One region of the Paraburkholderia sp. RCC_158 genome, then DNA from elsewhere that is predicted to be linked to it. Evidence: riboswitches for the same ligand, from Rfam matches in the RefSeq annotation. Region 1 holds a riboswitch; the other holds the start of a gene.
The links. Region 1 has a riboswitch for FMN ahead of ribB (3,4-dihydroxy-2-butanone-4-phosphate synthase). Riboswitches for the same ligand answer to the same signal wherever they lie in the genome.
Positions count from the first base shown of each region.

Region 2: linked by a shared signal. The riboswitch ahead of AB6809_RS27420 (6,7-dimethyl-8-ribityllumazine synthase) and the one ahead of ribB (3,4-dihydroxy-2-butanone-4-phosphate synthase) in region 1 are both predicted to bind FMN.

Region 1 is NZ_JBFUPM010000010.1:193,381-202,916, forward strand. Features, by position in the region: gene AB6809_RS20835 (hypothetical protein) at 1-236, opposite strand, end outside; gene glpD (glycerol-3-phosphate dehydrogenase) at 437-1,966, shown strand; gene glpK (glycerol kinase GlpK) at 2,169-3,677, shown strand; gene AB6809_RS20850 (MIP/aquaporin family protein) at 3,800-4,513, shown strand; gene AB6809_RS20855 (HAD family phosphatase) at 4,681-5,367, shown strand; gene ribB (3,4-dihydroxy-2-butanone-4-phosphate synthase) at 5,430-6,146, opposite strand; FMN riboswitch at 6,301-6,485, opposite strand; gene AB6809_RS20865 (helix-turn-helix domain-containing protein) at 6,601-7,290, opposite strand; gene AB6809_RS20870 (MFS transporter) at 7,533-8,720, opposite strand; gene AB6809_RS20875 (VOC family protein) at 8,763-9,161, opposite strand; gene AB6809_RS20880 (LysR family transcriptional regulator) at 9,281-9,536, shown strand, end outside.
Region 2 is NZ_JBFUPM010000018.1:106,910-116,445, forward strand. Features, by position in the region: gene AB6809_RS27405 (winged helix-turn-helix domain-containing protein) at 1-161, shown strand, start outside; gene AB6809_RS27410 (YbhB/YbcL family Raf kinase inhibitor-like protein) at 239-817, opposite strand; gene AB6809_RS27415 (MBL fold metallo-hydrolase) at 1,004-1,936, opposite strand; FMN riboswitch at 2,214-2,373, shown strand; gene AB6809_RS27420 (6,7-dimethyl-8-ribityllumazine synthase) at 2,444-2,944, shown strand; gene AB6809_RS27425 (glucose 1-dehydrogenase) at 3,010-3,801, opposite strand; gene AB6809_RS27430 (glycerol kinase) at 3,829-5,298, opposite strand; gene AB6809_RS27435 (ABC transporter permease) at 5,333-6,415, opposite strand; gene AB6809_RS27440 (sugar ABC transporter ATP-binding protein) at 6,436-7,974, opposite strand; gene AB6809_RS27445 (DUF2291 family protein) at 7,971-8,606, opposite strand; gene AB6809_RS27450 (D-ribose ABC transporter substrate-binding protein) at 8,679-9,536, opposite strand, start outside.

The DNA of each region.
Region 1 (9,536 bases):
GACGCCTGGAACGCGCAGTAATCGTCCTTCGACAAGCGCCCACGCCGGTTCGCCACATACGCATCGAACAGCGTCGCATACACGCCCTGCGCGTCGTTGCCGTAATCGACAGTCTGCGCCCTGCACATCTGTTGCAATGAAACGAACGACGGTGCGCCCATCGTTCCAGTGAGGCTCGGCGAAGCGACGCACCCTGCGAGCAACGCAGCGGCGCCCGCCATGAAAAGTCCACGCATGAAATTCACCCAGAAATGGCCAGTGCCAAGAGTATCGTCCGTGGCCGCGCGTCGCGCCACTACCCTGGCCATTCGATAGAGTCGCGCTCAGGCGCCACGAACTTTACTTTTTCGAATATGTTCATTAAAGTTCGAAAACGAACAGGAGCCGTTCGGTCGATTTTCAGACCGCTTCCCATACGACGCAGGAGACGCAGCAGGTGACGCAAGGCACGAAATACGATTTGCTCGTCGTGGGCGGCGGGATCAACGGCGCGGGCATCGCGCGCGACGCGGCCGGCCGCGGACTGTCCGTGCTGCTTTGCGAACAGGACGACCTCGCGGCGCATACATCGTCCGCGAGCACCAAGCTGATTCACGGCGGCTTGCGCTATCTCGAGTACCGCGAGTTCGGGCTCGTGCGCAAAGCCCTGCAGGAACGCGAGACCTTGCTGCGCGCCGCGCCGCACATCATGTGGCCGCTGCGCTTCGTGATGCCGCACATGCCCGATCTGCGCCCGGCCTGGCTGATCCGCGCGGGCCTCTTTCTTTACGATCACCTCGCACGGCGCGAGCTGCTTCCGGGCTCGCGCGGCATCGTGATGCGCGATCATCCGGCCGGCGCGCCGCTCGTCGAATCGATCAAGCGCGGCTTCGTGTACTCGGACGGCTGGGTCAACGACGCGCGCCTCGTCGTGCTGAACGCGCTAGACGCCGCCGAGCACGGCGCGAAGATTCTCACGCGCACGAAGCTGCTGAGCGCGGTGCGCGCCGGCGGCGAATGGCGCGCGCAACTCAGGCGCGCGGACGGCACGACCCTCGACGTGCGTGCCGCGTCGATCGCCAACGCCGCCGGCCCGTGGGTCGGCGAACTGCTGCAAGGCGCGCTGGGCCGCGCGGCGTCGCACAGCGTGCGGCTCGTCAAAGGCAGCCACATCGTCACGCGGCGGCTGTTCGAGCACGACCACGCGTACATTTTCCAGAACCCGGACAAGCGGATCATCTTCGCGATTCCGTACGAGCACGACTACACGCTGATCGGCACGACCGACATCGAATATCGCGGCGACCCCGCGCAGGTCGCGATCACCGCCGACGAGACGCAGTACCTGTGCGACTCCATCAACCGCTATTTCAGGCAGAAAATTTCGCCGGCCGATGTGCGCTGGACCTACTCGGGCGTGCGGCCGCTGCTCGAAGAAGAAGGCGCCGATAATCCGTCGGCCGTCACGCGCGACTACTCGCTCGAACTCGACGCGCCCGCGGGCGAAGCGCCGCTGCTATCGGTGTTCGGCGGCAAGATCACGACGTTCCGCAAGCTTGCGGAAGAAGCCGTCGACAAACTCGCGGCCGCGCTCGGCAAAGGCGCGCCGTCGTGGACGGCCGGCGCGTCGTTGCCCGGCGGCGATATTGCGCATGCGAACTTCGAGCGCTTCCTCGCCGAGCTGAAGCAGCATTACGCATGGTTGCCCGACGATCTCGCGCATCGCCTCGCGCGCGCTTACGGCACGCGTGTGACGAAGGTGATCGGCCATGCGCATTCGCTCGCCGATCTCGGCCACGCGTTCGCGCCTGGTCTTTACGAGGCCGAGCTGACTTATCTGCGCGACGTCGAATGGGCGCGCAGCGCGCACGACGTCCTCTGGCGCCGCTCGAAACTCGGCCTTCACGTCGAGCCGGGCACGCTCGACGCGATCACGCGCGACATCGACGCATGGTTCGCACACGAACCCGAGCGACAGCGCGCGTAACAAGAAAACCGAACAAGACCGAACACAACCGCTTTAGCCTTCGGCTCGTTCGGCCACGCGCACGCGCGGACTCCGTTGCGGCGCGCTGGAAACGACAAGCCGTTCCCGTCGCCGGCACGCAGCCTGAACTGCTCGAGCTGCTTGAACCGCTTAAGCTATTCGAGCTGTCACGGCGACTCATAAAATGCATGGAGAAGACACAATGCAGGATCAGTACATCCTCGCGCTTGACCAGGGCACCACCAGTTCGCGTGCGATGCTGTTCGACCGCCTCGGCAATGTCGTGTCGACGGCGCAAAAGGAGTTCGAGCAGATATATCCGCGGCCGGGCTGGGTCGAGCACGATCCGCAGGAAATCTGGTCGACGCAGGCGGGCGTCGCCGCCGAAGCCGTCACGCGCGCCGGCATGAACGGCACGTCGATTGCCGCCATCGGCATCACGAATCAGCGCGAAACGACCATCGTGTGGGACCGCGAAACCGGGCATCCGATCTACAACGCGATCGTCTGGCAGGACCGCCGCACCGCCGACTTCTGCGACCAGCTCAAGGAGCAGGGACTCGAAGCCCGAGTGCGCGCGAAGACCGGCTTGCCGATCGACTCGTATTTCTCGGCGACCAAGATCCGCTGGATTCTCGACAACGTGGAAGGCGCGCGCGACAAGGCGAAGCAAGGCCGCCTCGCGTTCGGCACAGTGGATAGCTGGCTCGTGTGGAATTTCACCAAGGGCGGCCTGCACGTCACCGACGTGACGAATGCATCGCGCACCATGCTCTTCAATATCCACACGCTGAAATGGGACGACGAATTGCTCGACGCGCTCGACATTCCGCGCAGCATGTTGCCGGAAGTGCGTCCGTCGTCGGAAGTGTATGGGCCGACCAAGACCACGGTGTTCGCGTCGAAGATTCCGCTCGCGGGCATCGCCGGCGACCAGCATGCAGCGCTGTTCGGCCAGATGTGCACGGAGTCGGGCATGGTGAAAAACACCTACGGCACCGGCTGCTTTCTCGTGATGAACACCGGCGACAAGCCAATTGAATCGAAGAACAATCTCGTCACGACGATTGCGTGGCAGATCGGCGATCAGATCAACTACGCGCTCGAAGGCAGCATCTTCATCGGCGGCGCGGTCGTGCAATGGCTGCGCGACGGTCTCGGCATCATCAAGAACGCGGCTGAAATCGAAACGCTCGCGCGCGGCGTGCCGCATTGCGACGGCGTGTATCTGGTGCCCGCGTTCGCCGGCCTCGGCGCGCCGCACTGGAATGCGCGGGCTCGCGGCACGCTGTTCGGCGTGACGCGCGGCACGACGTCCGCGCATATCGCGCGCGCGGCGCTCGATTCGATTGCGTATCAATCGCTCGACGTGCTGAAGGCGATGGAGGCCGACTCCGGCATTCGCATCGGCGAATTGCGCGTGGACGGCGGCGCATGCGCGAACAATCTGCTGATGCAATTCCAGGCCGACATTCTCGGCGTCGACGCGGTGCGTCCCAAGGTGTCGGAAACCACGGCGCTCGGCGCCGCGTATCTCGCGGGGCTCGCCGTCGGCTACTGGAAAGATGTCGGCGAACTGCAAAGCCAGTGGAAGCTCGATCGACGCTTTACGCCCGCGCTCGGCAAAGAGGACGTGAAGGAATGCCTCGACGGCTGGCAGCGCGCAATTCGCGCCGCCAAAGCCTGGGCCGATACGCCGTCGAAATCCTGAGCTTGCGCGCGGCGCTATTCACGCATGAACGTTCTGCAGGGCTAACGCAAACCTGAGATAAAGCCGCAACGAAGCCGCCCGCCTCGCGGCTTCCCTAACAACAATATTTCGGATAACCAACGATGTCTCCTTACATTGCGGAATTCATCGGCACGGCACTGGTCGTGCTGCTCGGCGACGGCGCTGTCGCCAACGTGCTGCTTGCACGCACCAAGGGCAAAGGCGCGGACCTGATCGTGATCGTCATGGGCTGGGCGATGGCCGTGTTCATCGCGGTCTACGTGACGGCCTCGTACAGCGGCGCGCACCTGAATCCGGTCGTGACGATCAGCCTCGCGCTCGCGGGCAAGTTCGCGTGGGCCAAGGTGCCCGGTTATGTGGCCGCGCAAATGCTCGGCGGCATGGCGGGCGCACTGCTCGTGTGGGTCGCGTATCGGCAGCACTTCGCGAAGGAAGGCGACGCCGACGTCAAGCTCGGCGTGTTCTGCACCGCGCCCGCGATTCGCAGCGTGCCGCACAACCTGCTGACAGAGATGATCGCCACGTTCGTGCTGATTCTCGGCGTGCTGTATCTCGCTTCGCCGCAAGTCGGGCTCGGCGCGCTGGACGCGCTGCCGGTCGGGCTGCTCGTGCTCGGCATCGGCATTTCTCTCGGCGGACCGACTGGTTACGCGATGAGTCCCGCGCGCGATCTGTCGCCGCGTTTGATGCATGCGCTGCTGCCGATCCCCGGCAAGCGCGACAGCGACTGGCGCTACGCGTGGATTCCCGTGTGCGGTCCGCTCGTCGGCGGCGCGGTGGCGGCGGGTCTTTATCTGTATCTGCACGTGCGTTGAGCGCGGCGCGCTCGCGAATCGCGAGCAACGCAATGCGATGCGATGCGATGCGATGGAGCGAAAGCGCCGCCGAAGCACGTATCATGGCGCTTTCGCACCGCGCGCATGAGCCGGCTATTTCTGGCTATGGCGTCTGCGCGCGCCACCGCTTTCCGGTTCCTCCACGCATGATCGACCACCTTATCTGCGACTGCGACGGCGTACTCGTCGACAGTGAAGTCATCGCCGACCGCGTCATGTACGAGACGCTCTCGGCCACTTTTCCGGGCCTCGACTTCGAGCCTATCGTCAAGACGGCGTTTGGCCAGCAAACGTCGCGCTTTCTCGAAGGTATCGAGACCGCGTTCGGCATCACGCTGCCGGCCGATTTTCTGAACGCGATAGAACACAACGTCGAACTCGCGCTCGCTGCGTCACTTAGTCCGATCAACGGTGTGCGCGACGCGCTGCAGCGCGTGACGCTGCCCGCTGCCGTGGTGTCGAACAGCCGCATGTCGCGCGTCGCCGCATCGCTGCGGCGCGCCGGATTGCAGCAGATTTTCGGCGAGCGCGTGTTCAGCGCGGAACAGGTCGCGCGGCCGAAGCCGTTCCCCGACGTGTACCTGTTCGCCGCGCAGACGCTCGGCGTCGATCCATCGCGATGCATCGTCGTGGAAGACAGCGTGGCGGGCTTGAACGCGGCGCGCGCGGCGGGAATAAAGACGATCGCGTTTGTCGGCGCGAGCCATATTCCCGACGGCTACGCGGACGCGCTGCGCAAGATGGGCATCACGCGCATCATGCAGCACATGGACGAATTGCCGGCGTTGATCGACGCAGGTGTGCGCGGCGAGTTCGGCGACGTGCAGTCGTAGCGGTTCAGAGAACCGCTCACTTCACGCGCCACGCCGCTCACCGCCGTGAATTCACCTTGAATTCAAGCCGCTTCGACGCATTCGCGCGCCTGCGTCAGCGCCAGGCGAAACTCGGCCAGCTCCGCAATCGTCAGCATCGGCAGATTGTGTTTTGCGGCAAAGCGTTCGACGTCGGCACCGCGCGTCATCGTGCCGTCGGCGTTCATCAATTCGCAGAGCACGCCGGCGGGCTTGAGCCCGGCCAGAATCGCGAGGTCCACGGTGCCTTCGGTATGTCCGCGACGCGCCAGCACGCCGCCCGGCATCGCGCGCAACGGGAACACATGGCCGGGGCTCACGATGTCGGCAGGCTTCGCATTATCGGCAATCGCCGCGCGGATCGTCGTCAGCCGGTCGAGTGCGGACACACCGGTCGTCACGCCCTCGCGCGCCTCGATCGACACCGTGAACGCGGTGCCGTGACGGCTTTCGTTATTGACGGCCATCGGCGGAAGTTCGAGCGCGCGGACCTTGTCGTCGGTCAGACACAGGCACACGATGCCGCTGCATTCGCGAATCAGCAGCGCCATGGTTTCGACGGAAAGACGCTCGGCGGAGACGATCAGATCGGCCTCGTTCTCGCGGTCGTCGTCGTCTTGCAGCACGACGGCGCGGCCTTCGCGCATGGCTTGCAAGGCGGCGGCGATACGCGGCGGAACGGCTTCGGTGGAGAGCAGCGGGAGATCGGCGAATGCGTCGTGCGCAAGCGTCGAAGGAGCGGGAAAAGTAGCAAAGGACATGGTTGAAACGCTCATCGCAAAAGTTGGGCGAGAAACGTTTCAGGGCATTGCAAACAGACAAAGACGCGCCGTGCAGCGCCGCCTCACGATGCAGGCGGCGTTCGCGCACCACTCCGACATGCGAGCGGCGCCACGGAAACGAACATGACTATCTGCACATCTTCTTCCATCCGGACTGTGACCGTCGGCTCTGGCTTCTCACCAGATCTGCTGACCCCGCGGCGGCTTTCGGTCGATTGAAAACCGCGCTATTGCGGGCGCTCGCGGGCTCGCCGGCCTGCGCTTTCGCGCTGCCGGCATACCGCCGGTGGGGAATTTCGCCCCGCCCTGAAGACGCACTGATTGCCGGACGAACCGGCGGGCCAAGCATACAACAGTCGCGCGCGAACCGCAGCGCAACCCCTACTGCCCGGACGGGTTTCGCGCCCGGGCGGCGCCTATGCGGCGCATTCGATCAAACGGGCGCAGCCTCGCGCGACGTGTCGTGCTGCGCCGGCACGTCCCAGCGCGGCGGCGTCTCGGCCTTCAGCGTCACTCGAAACGCGCGCGCTTCGGTGTCGCCGGGATTGCGCAGACTATGCGGCTGATCGGCGTCGAACACGATCGCGTCGCCCGTTGCCAGCAACTGGCGCTGATCGTGCACGCTGACCTCGAGCGTGCCCTCGCTGACGACGAGATTGACCGTCGTGCCAGGCGCGCGGCGCACGCCCGCTTCCGTGTGCAACGGCGCGATGCGCAGCTCGTGAAATTCGGCGGCGGTCGGCTCGTTGTCGGGATAGAGCGGGCGAGCCGAATAGCGTCCGTTGGAACTGACGACGCGCGACGAACGCTCCGCCGGCAAGTGCTCGAAACCGTTCGTCGCGTGACGTCGCAGGAAGGCCGCGACCGACACCTTCAACGCGGCGGCCACCTTGCACAGCACCTTGATGGACGGCACGCTGCGCGCCGATTCGATTTGCGCGAGCATCGCGCGCGATACGCCGGACGCGCGGGCCAATGCGTCGAGCGACAACTGACGTTCCGCGCGCAAACGCGCGAGATTCACGCCGACGAGATGTTCGAGCGCGTCGAAAGGTTCAGCGGCACGCGGCGGCGCATCGGTATCGGCCGTGGGATCGCGGACCAGAGCAAGCGGGGAATGCATGATTGCCTCCAGAAGCGCCGCCGGGCGGCGGGCAAACAGTTAGTGGAAGCAAGATAGCATCGCGCCCCGCAGCGCCCAACGAAGTTATCTTCACACTGTTATCAGTATTGCGGAGGACGCTTTTCGCAAAGCTTGTGCGCATTTTTCATATGCGGAGCGCAGTGCGCGTTTGGTTGTGGTCGCGATTGCGATTGCGGCTGTGATGGCGTGCAACGGCCTCCGCGTGCACGCCTCGCCAGGACTCACGCCCGCTCGCGCACCTGCACGCCGCTTCGCGCTTCATCGGATGCCGGCGTGTCCATGCGCGATGCGAACCACGTCAGCAGCAACGCACTCAAGCTCACCGCCGCCGCGACCCACGGCAACGTATCGAGCGAATGGCCGTGATCGATCACGAGACCGCCGAGCCACGCGCCGCCCGCATTGCCGACATTGAACGCGCCGATGTTCAGCGTCGACGCGAGATTCGGCGCCTTGGCCGCCTTCTCGACCACGCGCATCTGCAACGGCGGCACGGTCGCGAACGCGGCGATGCCCCACACGAACACGGTGACCGCCGCGGCCACCTGCGAATGGCTGGTGCGGGCGAACAGCGCCATCACGACGGCAAGCGCCGCGAGAATGGCCATCAGCGAAGGCATCAGCGCGCGGTCCGCGAGCTTGCCGCCCACGGTGTTGCCGATCGTCAGTCCCACGCCGAACAGCACGAGAATCAGCGTGACGGCGCGCGGCGAGAAGCCGCTCACCTGCTCGAGAATCGGCGCGATGTACGTGAACACGACGAACACGCCGCCGAAGCCGAGCACGGTCATCGCGAGCGCGGTCCAGACTTGCGGGTCCTTCAGCACGCGCACTTCATGGCCGAGACCGGCCGGGGCGGAATCGTGGCGATTCGGCACGAGCGCCGTCACGCCCGCCAGCGACAGCACGCCGAACGCGCTGACAATCCAGAACGCGGCGCGCCAGCCGAACTCCTGGCCGACGAACGTGCCGAACGGCACGCCGAGCACGTTCGCGAGCGTGAGGCCGGTGAACATCAGCGCAATCGCGCTCGCGCGCTTTTCCGACGGCACGAGCGACGCCGCCACCACCGCGCCGATGCCGAAGAACGAGCCGTGCGCGAACGAGGTCACGACGCGCGCGATCATCAGCACCGAATAGCTCGACGCAATCGCGCACAGTGTATTGCCGACGATAAACACGCCCATCAGCAACTGCAGCGCGAGCTTGCGCGGCATTCTGCTGGTGACGACCGCGAGCAGCGGCGCGCCGACCGCGACGCCGAGCGCATAGCCGCTCACGAGCAGTCCCGCCGATGGAATCGACACGGCGAGATCGCGCGCGACTTCGGGCAGCAGGCCCATGATGACGAACTCGGTGGTCCCGATCGCGAAGGCGCTGATCGCGAGCGCGAGTAGTGGAATCGGCATTGTTGTTCTCCAGCTTGCAGGTTCGAAGTTTTACGGTTGGTTTTACGGTTGAGCGTGATGCAGCGCCGTCACGAATTCGACGACGACGCCCGGCGCGAGCGCCACGAAAATCTGCATGGCGGCTTTTTGCGGGGCCATCGGCGGGACTTGCGCCGTTCGATAGACGACGCCGGATGCGCGCAGGCGCGCGAGCAGCGCCTGCCATTCGGCGGCGCTTTCCAGACGGAAGGCGATATGGTCGATGCGTGGCGCCGCCCGTAGCGACGGGTCGGGCGCGGTCGCTTCGACCAGATGCACGACCGGCCGGCCGTCCGCGTAGAGCCAGTAGCCGTCGACGGAAAACGGCGGACGCGCGCCTTGCGTCAAGCCGGCAATATCGACGAAGAAACGGCGGGCCGCGTCGAGATCGGCCGTGACGATGGTCGCGTGATCCAGTTGCATGATTTCCGGCGGCGCTCAGCGCCGCATGAGTTTTCGAGAAACGAATTGTCGGCGCGCGGCGGCCATTTGATAATTGGCGTAGCATTTGAAGCATTTTCAAATGCCATTTGAAGCGAGCGATGGATAATCTCGGCGACATTCGCCTCTTTGTCGAGGCCGCGCAGCAAGGCAGTTTGTCCGCGGCGGGCCGCAAAATGGGGCTCACGCCCGCCGCCGCGAGCGCGCGCCTCGCCAAACTCGAAGCCGGCCTGAAGGCGCGGCTTTTCGAGCGCACGACCCGCCAGTTGCGGCTTACCGACGAAGGCCGTCTCTATCTGAACTGTTGCCGCCAGGCGCTGCAATCGCTGGACGACGCCAAGGCCGCGCTTCAGGCCG
Region 2 (9,536 bases), on a different contig from region 1:
TTGCAAAGCACATGCTGCACATCCAGCCCGGACCGGACGACTTGCCTCGCTATCGGCTCGCGGCTTCGGAAAGAATCTATGCACGAGAACAACTCAATCAGCCTGCGCTCGATAAGCGGAGCATCGTGCAATTGAACGGCGTGCAAAGGATTTGCATCTGAAATACGGCAACCGTTCCACCGGCAGCCGAGCTGCCAGGAACGGTTGCCGATATCCTGGTTCTTGCACCCGTCAGTCGTTAATCGTTAGTCGACGCGCGATGATATCTCGCGACATACTTCGCCTGAGCAATGACTTTCCCATGCATCTGATAGGCGACGACTGCGGGACTCGCCGCCGGGGCGACATCGATTTGCGCCACGTCGAGAGCAGACGCCGTCACGACATATCGATGCGATTCCCCTTTAGGCGGACACGGTCCGCCGTATCTGGATTCGCCGAAGTCCGTCAACGTCTCAATGGCGCCTGCCGGCAAGAGCTTCGAATTGCCGGAAGCGCCTTTTTCGAGCGACGACTCGGAAGGTGGAATATTGGCGATCTCCCAATGCGTCCAGCCGAGCCCGCCAGTCGGCGCATCAGGGTCGAAGATGGTCACGACAATGCTCTTTGTGCCGCGCGGAACGTGAGCCCATGAAATGCGCGGCGAAACGTTGTTGCCGTGACAGCCAAAGCCTCCGTACACCTGCTCGTTCGAAAAGTGCCCGTCACGCAGGTCATCGACCCTGATCGTGAACGGCTCGGCGCCGGCTATCGCGGGGATGACCGCCAGCGCCATCGACGTGCATAAAATTGCGGGCAACAAACTCTTCACTCTCATGATGCGCTCCGTTGAAGGATGAAAGATGCGTGCAACCGGTATCAACGGCACCGCATTGATCTGCCGCGGTCACACCAGGGCAAGTGACCGTTTGCAAAAAACCGCCGTGAGCCTTGTGCGCTCGTGGCGGTTTTCTGACAAACGTCAGTGCCATCTATACGGCGATGGTTGATCGTCGGGCACCGATCAGTAGTCCCACACCACCGGCACGAAATGGAAGCCGTTGTCCGTCTTCGCAACGTGACCGATGGATGGGAACGCGACGTGCGCTGCGGCCAGCAGAGCGCCGGTTTCCGCGGCTTCGTTGAGTAGCGCGATACGCACGTCCGCAGCCAATTCAGGATCGTGCTCGAAGCCGTTTTGCCAGTCGGGATGGTCGAAGTTGACCTCGAAAATCGCGTCGCCCACGAACGTCAGTTTTTCGCCGTTCGATGCGACGTCCACGACGCAATGCCCCGGTGTGTGTCCACCCGTCACGCGCGCCGACACGCCCTTGGCAACTTCCACGGTCTGATCGAACTGCACGATGTTTTCGCGGTAGAGTTCCGCGAACGTCGCAGCAGCCTTGCGTAGCGCCGGAGGAACAGTTTCCGGCATCACCGTCCTGCTGAAGTCCGGATTTTTCCAGAACTCTACTTCCTTCGCCGACACGTGAATGCGCACGTCCGGGCGCAGCTTGGCCCTGACGCCGGCAACGTTCAGGCCGCCGACGTGGTCCATGTGCATGTGCGTGATCACGATGTCGGTAATCGCAGCGAGGTCGATGCCCGCCGACTCCAGGCGCATCACCGAGCGGCCGGCGCGCGTGAAGTATTCGAAACCGTCGCCCACGCCCGAGTCGATCAGGATCAGGCGGTCGCCGCTGCGCACGAGCGCAATATTCAGCGCCCAGTCGAACATGTCGCGCTGCAGGAAGCGACCATCGAACCATTCGTTGCGGTCAGCTTCGCTCACGTTAGTCGACATGGTGGAGGTGGGCAGCGGCAGAACGCCATCGCTGATCAGCACGACGTCAACGTCGCCCACGCGCACGCCGTAGCGGGAAGACACGAGTTCGCCTGACCCTTCTTTGCCGACGTTGGCGATAACCGGCCGCACATTGCGAGTTGTTTCGCTCATGTTCAATAGTCCAATTGATTAAGTGGGGTGAGCCGCACTGCACCGCGCGACGCGGTTCACGAGCACGACCACGAGTGTCACGCGCTCCGTATTGCCTGCATTTGGAGGGAGCGTGTGACAGATAGTAGTCAGCGGGGACGAGCGCCAGTAGCATCGCGAATGCGTACACCATGTTGCCTGGAGGGCAACAATTTCAGGCAGGCACGCAGTGAAATGTGGTGCGGGTGACGCAGCAGATTTGCCGGATACGTGGTAATTTACGCACCGTTCTTCAAGAACACGTTCTCGGGGCGGGGTGCGATTCCCCACCGGCGGTAATCGTCTTTTGCAGACGTAGCCCGCGAGCGCTCTGTTTCGATATTGCTGCGATAACAGAGGTCAGCAGACCCGGTTGGATTCCGGGGCCGACGGTATAGTCCGGATGAAAGAGAACAGAACAGCCACAATGCCCGCACTGGCGGGAAACGGCTGTTCTTCGCCCTGTTCACACAAAACAGGCTGAACTCCATGAACACATCTCACTTGATCGAAGCACAAGCAGCATTCGTTTCCGGCGGCAACCGCGGTCGCATCGCTTTTGTCCAGGCGTGCTGGCACCGCGATATCGTCGACCAATGCAAAACCTCTTTCCTTAAGGTCATCGAGGACTTTGGTTATGCGAGCGGCGACATCGATCTTTATGAAGTACCTGGAGCGTTCGAGATCCCGCTGCACGCAAAACGGCTGGCACAGAGCGGTCGATACGCTGGCATCGTTGCAGCCGGACTTGTTGTCGACGGGGGCATCTATCGCCATGAATTCGTCGCTCAAGCGGTCATTTCAGGCTTGATGCAGGTTCAACTCGAAACAGGTGTTCCTGTGTTCTCTGCCGTGCTGACGCCGCACCACTTTCACCACGGGGAAGAGCATGTGAAGTTCTTCACTGAGCACTTCGTCGTGAAGGGCGCAGAAGTGGCGCGCGCTTGCGGCGAGACAGTGAATAAGCTTTCGCTATTGCAGACCGCCTGAGACTCGCGGACCGAGTCCGATAGAAAGTCGCGAGGCAACGTGTCTCGCGACCTGCGAACGCGGCCTCAGGACATGAACATTCCGCCATCGACGTTCACGGTCTGCCCCGTGATGTACGACGCGTCATCGGACGCCAGGAACGCGACCAGACCTGCTACATCCTTGTCGCTACCTGCACGCTTCATGGGAATGTTCTCGACCCACTCGGCCATGAGTTCGCCAGGCTTGTAATTGCCCAGCAGCTTGCCCCACGCTTCGTCGTTATACGACCACATGTCAGTCGCGATGATGCCGGGGCAGAACGCGTTCACTGTGATGCCCGTGGGCGCCAGTTCTTTCGCGAGGCTCTGCGTGATGCCCAGAACGCCAAACTTGCTGGCTGCATAGTGCGGGGTATAGACGAAACCTTGTCTGGCCTGTCCCGACGCCGTATTGATCAGACGGCCCGCTTTCCCGGCACGCAGCATCCGTCTCGCCGCTTCCTGGCAACACAGAAAAACGCCTTTGCTGTTCACCGCAAGTACGTTGTCCCATTCCTTCTCGGTCAGATCTTCCAGCTTCGCGATCGTAATGACGCCCGCGTTCTGGACTGAAACATCAACCTCACCTAGCGTGGCCGCGACTTCTTCGTAGAGCGCGACAACCTGTTCCTTGCTCGTGACATCGGTTTGCACGGCGAGGGCCTCGAAGCCGGAATCGCGTAGCTGCGCGGCAGCGTCGTGCACGGCTTTTTCATTCGCCGACACGCACACTTTCGCGCCCTCCTGCGCAAAGCGCCTGGCAATGCCCAATCCGATACCCCGGCTGCCGCCAGTGACAACCACCACCTTGTTTTCGAAACGCTGCTGGAATGCCATATGCCGATCTCCACTAATCGACGGAGCTTAAAGCCGTCGTATCCATTGCAACCATTGCTCGTGATTTCTTGCAGCCGCTTCGACGCCCGGCCCTGGTTCAACGCGTCGTGCCACCACGCGAGTCTCGCGATAGGCATCGAGTGAGTTGATTAACCCGAGCTTCAACGCGGCAAGCGCTGCTGCGCCCGCAGCCGATATTTCACTCAGCGTCAGCGTGCTCACCGGCCGGTTCAATGTGTCCGCCAGGTATTGAAGAAGGAATGGCCGCTGAACCAGTCCTCCGTCGAGAAAGAGTTCGCGCAACGGGACGTCGGCAGCCCGCTCCATGACTGCGATCACGTCCCTGATCTGATAGACGATCGATTCATAAGCTGCGCGCACGACGTTTTGCCAGGACGTCGAGAAATTCAGCCCGACGATTTGCGCGCCGCCTGGATATTTCCAGTGCGGGCAACCGATTCCCGAAAAAGCCGGAATAAGAAACACGCCGCCGTTGTCGTATTCCGTGAACGCCTCTTCTGCTTCCGCAAAATCCTTGACGATGCGCAGCTTTTCCTTGAGGAACGAAGGCGTTGACCCCGCACTGATGACGATGCCTTCCAGCGCGTAATCCACCCGCTGTTCGGTGGCAAAGCAAAGCGTCGACACCAGACCGTGATTTGCGGGCAAGGGCTTGCCGCCCACGTTCATCATGATCGAGGAGCCCGTCCCCATTGTCGCCTTGGCAAAGCCGGGACTGAGGCAGCCTTCGCCAACAGCCGCCGCGTGGGAATCGCCGATCATCGATACGATTGGGATGGGTCGATCGAAAATGCCGTTGAAATCGCTCGCGCCGAAATCGGATGCCGACGGGCGCAGTTCAGGCAGCCGCAGTTTCTGCAAACCGAAATCGGCGAGCAGTTCGCGATCCCATTCAAGTCCTGCAAGATTGAACAGCATGGTTCGCGACGCGTTCGTGTAATCGGTGCGATACACGTCGCCCTTTGTCAAACGGTACAGAAGCCAGCTATCGACCGTGCCGAAGCGAGCGGTGCCGGCGGCGATATGCGTGCGCACCCGCTCATCGTTTTCGTTAAGCCAGATGAGCTTCGTTCCCGAAAAGTACGGGTCGATCAATAGTCCCGTCTTCTCTGCAATGACCTGTGCCCTGCCTTCCTGCTTCAGACGCTCGCATATCGCGAGAGAACGTTGGCACTGCCACGACACTGCCGGAACGATCGGGCGACCTTCGTCATCCCACAGCACGACCGTCTCACGCTGATTCGAGATGCCGACACCTGCTATCTCTTTCCGGTCGCCTTTGAATTCACCGAGGCAAATGGAAACCGCTTGCAGTACCGACTCATAAATCAGCTGCGGGTCCTGCTCGACGAATCCGTTGCGCGGATGCGTACACGGTACGGCTATGAAACCGCGAGCGTGCACCTGCCCCTCCGCATCGAACACGAGTGCTTTTGTACCGCTCGTGCCCTGATCGATTGCCAGAACATATTGCATGTTGCTTTCCAGAAGACGGCTCAACTCGTGACGCTCACGCGGTGAGCGAAACCATGCGGCTTTGCAGGCGCTGCTGCAACTGATCGATGACGACAGCGAAGATGATCACGAGGCCCTTGATCACCATCTGCCAGAAATCGCTGATACCGCACATCACCATGCCGTCGCCGAGAATGCTGATCACACAGGCGCCGACGACCGAACCGAAGACCGTACCGCGGCCACCCATCAACGCAGTTCCTCCCAATACGACCGCGGCAATCGCGTTCAGCTCGAACGTCTGGCCGGTCAATGGGTGAGCGGTCTGCAACTGCGCAGTGATCACCAGTCCGACGATCGCCGCACAGAATCCCGAGAACATGTACACGAACAGCTTCACGCGGTTGGTGCGGATTCCCGAGAAGCGCGCCGCCTGCTCGTTGCCGCCGATCGCATAGATGCGCCGGCCAAGCGGCGTGCGCCTCGCAACAAAAATGGTGATGGCAGCAAGAATCACGAGAATCCAGACCGGCATTGAAAGGCCCAGGATGGTGCCGTTGCCGAGGAATTCGAAGCCCGTATTGCCCAGAGCCGGATTGCCTCCGAGATCGGCGAACGTGCTGCCGTTATTCACGAGCAGTGCTGCGCCGCGTACGACATACAGCATGCCGAGGGTTGCAATGAACGGTGCCACATTGAGCGCCGTTATCAGGTAACCATTCACCGCACCGATGATCGCGCCGAGCGCGCATGCAATCAGCGTCACGCCCCACGGGTTGAAGAACACGACGTGATGACCGATCTTCACGCCTTCGAGCAGAAGATAGCCCGCCGCCATCCCGCTTATTCCGACAATGGAACCCACGGACAGGTCGATGCCGCCCGTCAGAATCACGAGCGTCATGCCGATCGACAGAATCGCGACGATAGTCACGTGTTTCGCCATGATCAGCATGTTGCTTGTCGACAGGAAGTTCTCGGTTGCAAGCGAGAACACGATAATGATCGCAAAGAGCGCAATGAAGATTCGCAGCTTGAGCAGGTTCACCGCCATGCGCGAAGCCATGTAAGCGGATTGCCGGTTGTGCTTGCCGTGAACCGGTTGAATCGAAGGAGTGCTGCTGTTCTGAGTAGTCATGGTTTCCACCTCATGGTGCTTCACACTACGGCTGTCGCGGGCGTTGACGCGCGCACGATGCGCTCGCTGTCAAACTGTGCACGTTCCATGATCGCCGTCAGCTTGCCGCTGGCCATCACGAAGACCCGATTGGAAACAGCCATTGCCTCGTCCAGTTCCGAGGTCGCGTACACGACTGCAATGCCTGACTGCGCGAGCACGCTGATCGTCTTGTACACGTCCTCTTTTGCACCTACGTCGATTCCCCGCGTCGGCTCGTCCATCAGCAGTACTTTCGGCGACGTCAGCAATGCCTTGCCGATCACCACCTTCTGCATGTTTCCGCCCGACAGCGACGTGATCGGCGCATCCACCGACGACGCCTTGATTGCGAGGCGCTTGACGATATCGTTGGACGCAGAGAGCTGCCGGTCGCGTCGCAGTGCACCGAACGCGAGACGGCGAGTAAATCTGGACAGACTGGACAGCGTCATGTTTTCGAGGATCGACATGAGCTGCACCATCCCCTGCTTCTGTCTGTCTTCGGGTACGAGCGCAATGCCCGCCTCGATCCGTTTCGGAATTGGCAGATCTTCGATTGCCTTGCCGGCGAGTTCTATTTCGCCGAGAGCCAGCGGCTGCGCGCCGAGTAAAGACTCGAGCAGTTCAGTCCGGCCGGCGCCCATCAAGCCATAAATACCAATGACTTCTCCGGCCCTGACGGAAAACGAAACATGGTCAACCGCGTAGATGCCATTCGAGCGCTTCAGCGCAAGATCCTTGACCTTCAGGACTTCCTCGCCGATTGCATGCTGCTCGAATGCGAAACGCTTCTTCGACGATCCGACCATCGCCTCGATGATCCAGGGAATGTCGATATTCGCAATGTCGTCTTCTGCGACGAGGCGCCCATTACGCAATACCGTAATGCAATCCCCGATCGCCATGATTTCCTCGAGACGATGCGAGATGTAAATGACCGTGACGCCCTCTTCCTTGAGCTGCGCAATGATCTTGAAGAGGATCTCGACTTCCGTCTTCGAGAGCGCGGAAGTCGGCTCGTCCATGATGAGCACCTTGATGTGCTTGGAGAGCGCCTTTGCAATTTCGACCAGTTGCTGTTGCCCGACGTAGAGATCGCCGAGTCGCATGCGCGGGTCGATTGGAATCTGCAGACGGTTAAGCAGTACTTTCGCCTGATGGTTCTCGTCCTTCGTGCGGATTACGCCGGAACTGGTCAACTCATTCCCGGCGAAGATGTTCTCCGCCACGGTCATATCGGGAAAGAGGTTCAATTCCTGAAAGATGATGCCGATGCCATGCTTTTCGGCGCTACGCACGTCCGTAATGTGGGCAATCTTTTCATCGACCCATATCTCTCCCGATGTCGGCGTCTCGGCACCGGCGAGCAGCTTCATCAGCGTCGATTTGCCGGCGCCGTTTTCGCCGATCAACACATTGACCTTGCCGCGTCGCACCTTGTAGTCGACTTCGACCAACGCAGCGGTGCCCGGATAGACCTTGGACAGTCCGCGCGTCTCGATCACGTTGGCGGGATTCATGGTGTGCGGTTGGTTCATTTCCATGTCACCGGAATTGCGCGGATTTCGCCCGTCGGTTCGCTCCAACTGCTGAATACCGCGGCTACGTCGACCGTGTCGCCCACTTTAGGCTTGAGCGACTTTTGCGCTCGCGCGACCACCAGCTTGTTCAGGTCCTGTCCGAATACGGCGAAACGCGTCTGATCGTCGAAGTCGCTGTACTTGACGCCGGGGAATCCGTCGCGCACGCCAGTACCGATCACGACCGGCCCCGTCTCGAGTGCGACATGGACGGGCTCGCCGCCCGAAGCGGGCGTGACATCGACGAATACCTTTCCAACGCGCGATGAAGTGTCGACCTTGATAACCTTGCCCTGCACGCGTATCCAGAAGTTGCATGGGAAAGCCGCGCTTTGGCGAAAGCCGTACTCCTTGCAGGCGTTATCGAAGTTCTGCCCGGCAGCGCCGATCACCTGTGCTGCGGGCCTGGCATTCTTGTCCGCATACGGAATCAGTTGTTCATTCAGGATCTTTTCCGGGTCCGGGCCTTGATGCTGACCCTGACTGCGAATCTGGGCCAGCTCGGTATCCGTCACGACGTGACACCCGGCAACTGAAACGAGAGCGACGACCACCAGCGCGAACCTGGCTGCAGATGGGGAAAAAACCATGACAACATCTCCTGACGACACGTCAACAGGTGCAGCGCCGGCCGCACCCGCCTACTTGAAAAGCTGGCGCGCTTACTTGTTGTAGTAGAAGTCTTTGACGTGCGACGCGTTGTCCTTCGTAATCAGGATGCCGCGAGTGAGCTGGCGCTCCGGTTCGCCGGTCTTGCCCGTCGTGATGTACTTGTTGAGCAGGTCGACGCCGTGAATCGCGAGGCCTTGCGCCTGCAACATGACGCTTGCCTTCAACTTGCCCTGCATGAGCGAATCGCGCTCGTCATTACTGCCGTCGATACCCATCACGACAACGTCTTTCTTGCCGGCGGATTCGAGCGACGCAATCGCGCCGAGGGCCACGGGCCCGTTGCCGCAGATCACGCCCTTGATGTTCGGATGTTCCTGCAGGATCGAGTCCATTGCCTGCTTGCCGGGCAGCAGCGCGCCCTTGGCATCCTGACGCGCAACCATCTTGAGATCCGGATACTGGTCAAGCACCTGGTGGAAAGCCTGTGAACGGGTCACACAATTCTTGTCTGCCTGATTGCAGGTGAGCTCCACATATTCGCCCTTTTCGCCGATCGCTTCCACGAACTTCTGCGCGACTTCAGTACCCGCCTGCAGATTGTTGTGGCTCAGTTGTGCGATGGCAATGCCATCCTTCGGGATCTCGCGGTTGATCAGCACGACCGGCACCTTCTTTTCCTGCGCGGTGCGAACCGTGGCGACGCTACTGTTCGAATCCGCATTGTCGAGAATGATGCCCTTCACGCCTTTGCCGATCACCAGATTGACCAGTTCATTCTGCTTGTTCACATCCTCGCCGTGCGACAGCACGATGGTGTCGTAGCCGAGCTTCTTCGCCTCGGTGTCGGCGCCCCTGGCTTCGGCGGCGTAATACGGATTGTCGAGGGCGTTCACCAGAATGGCGATGGT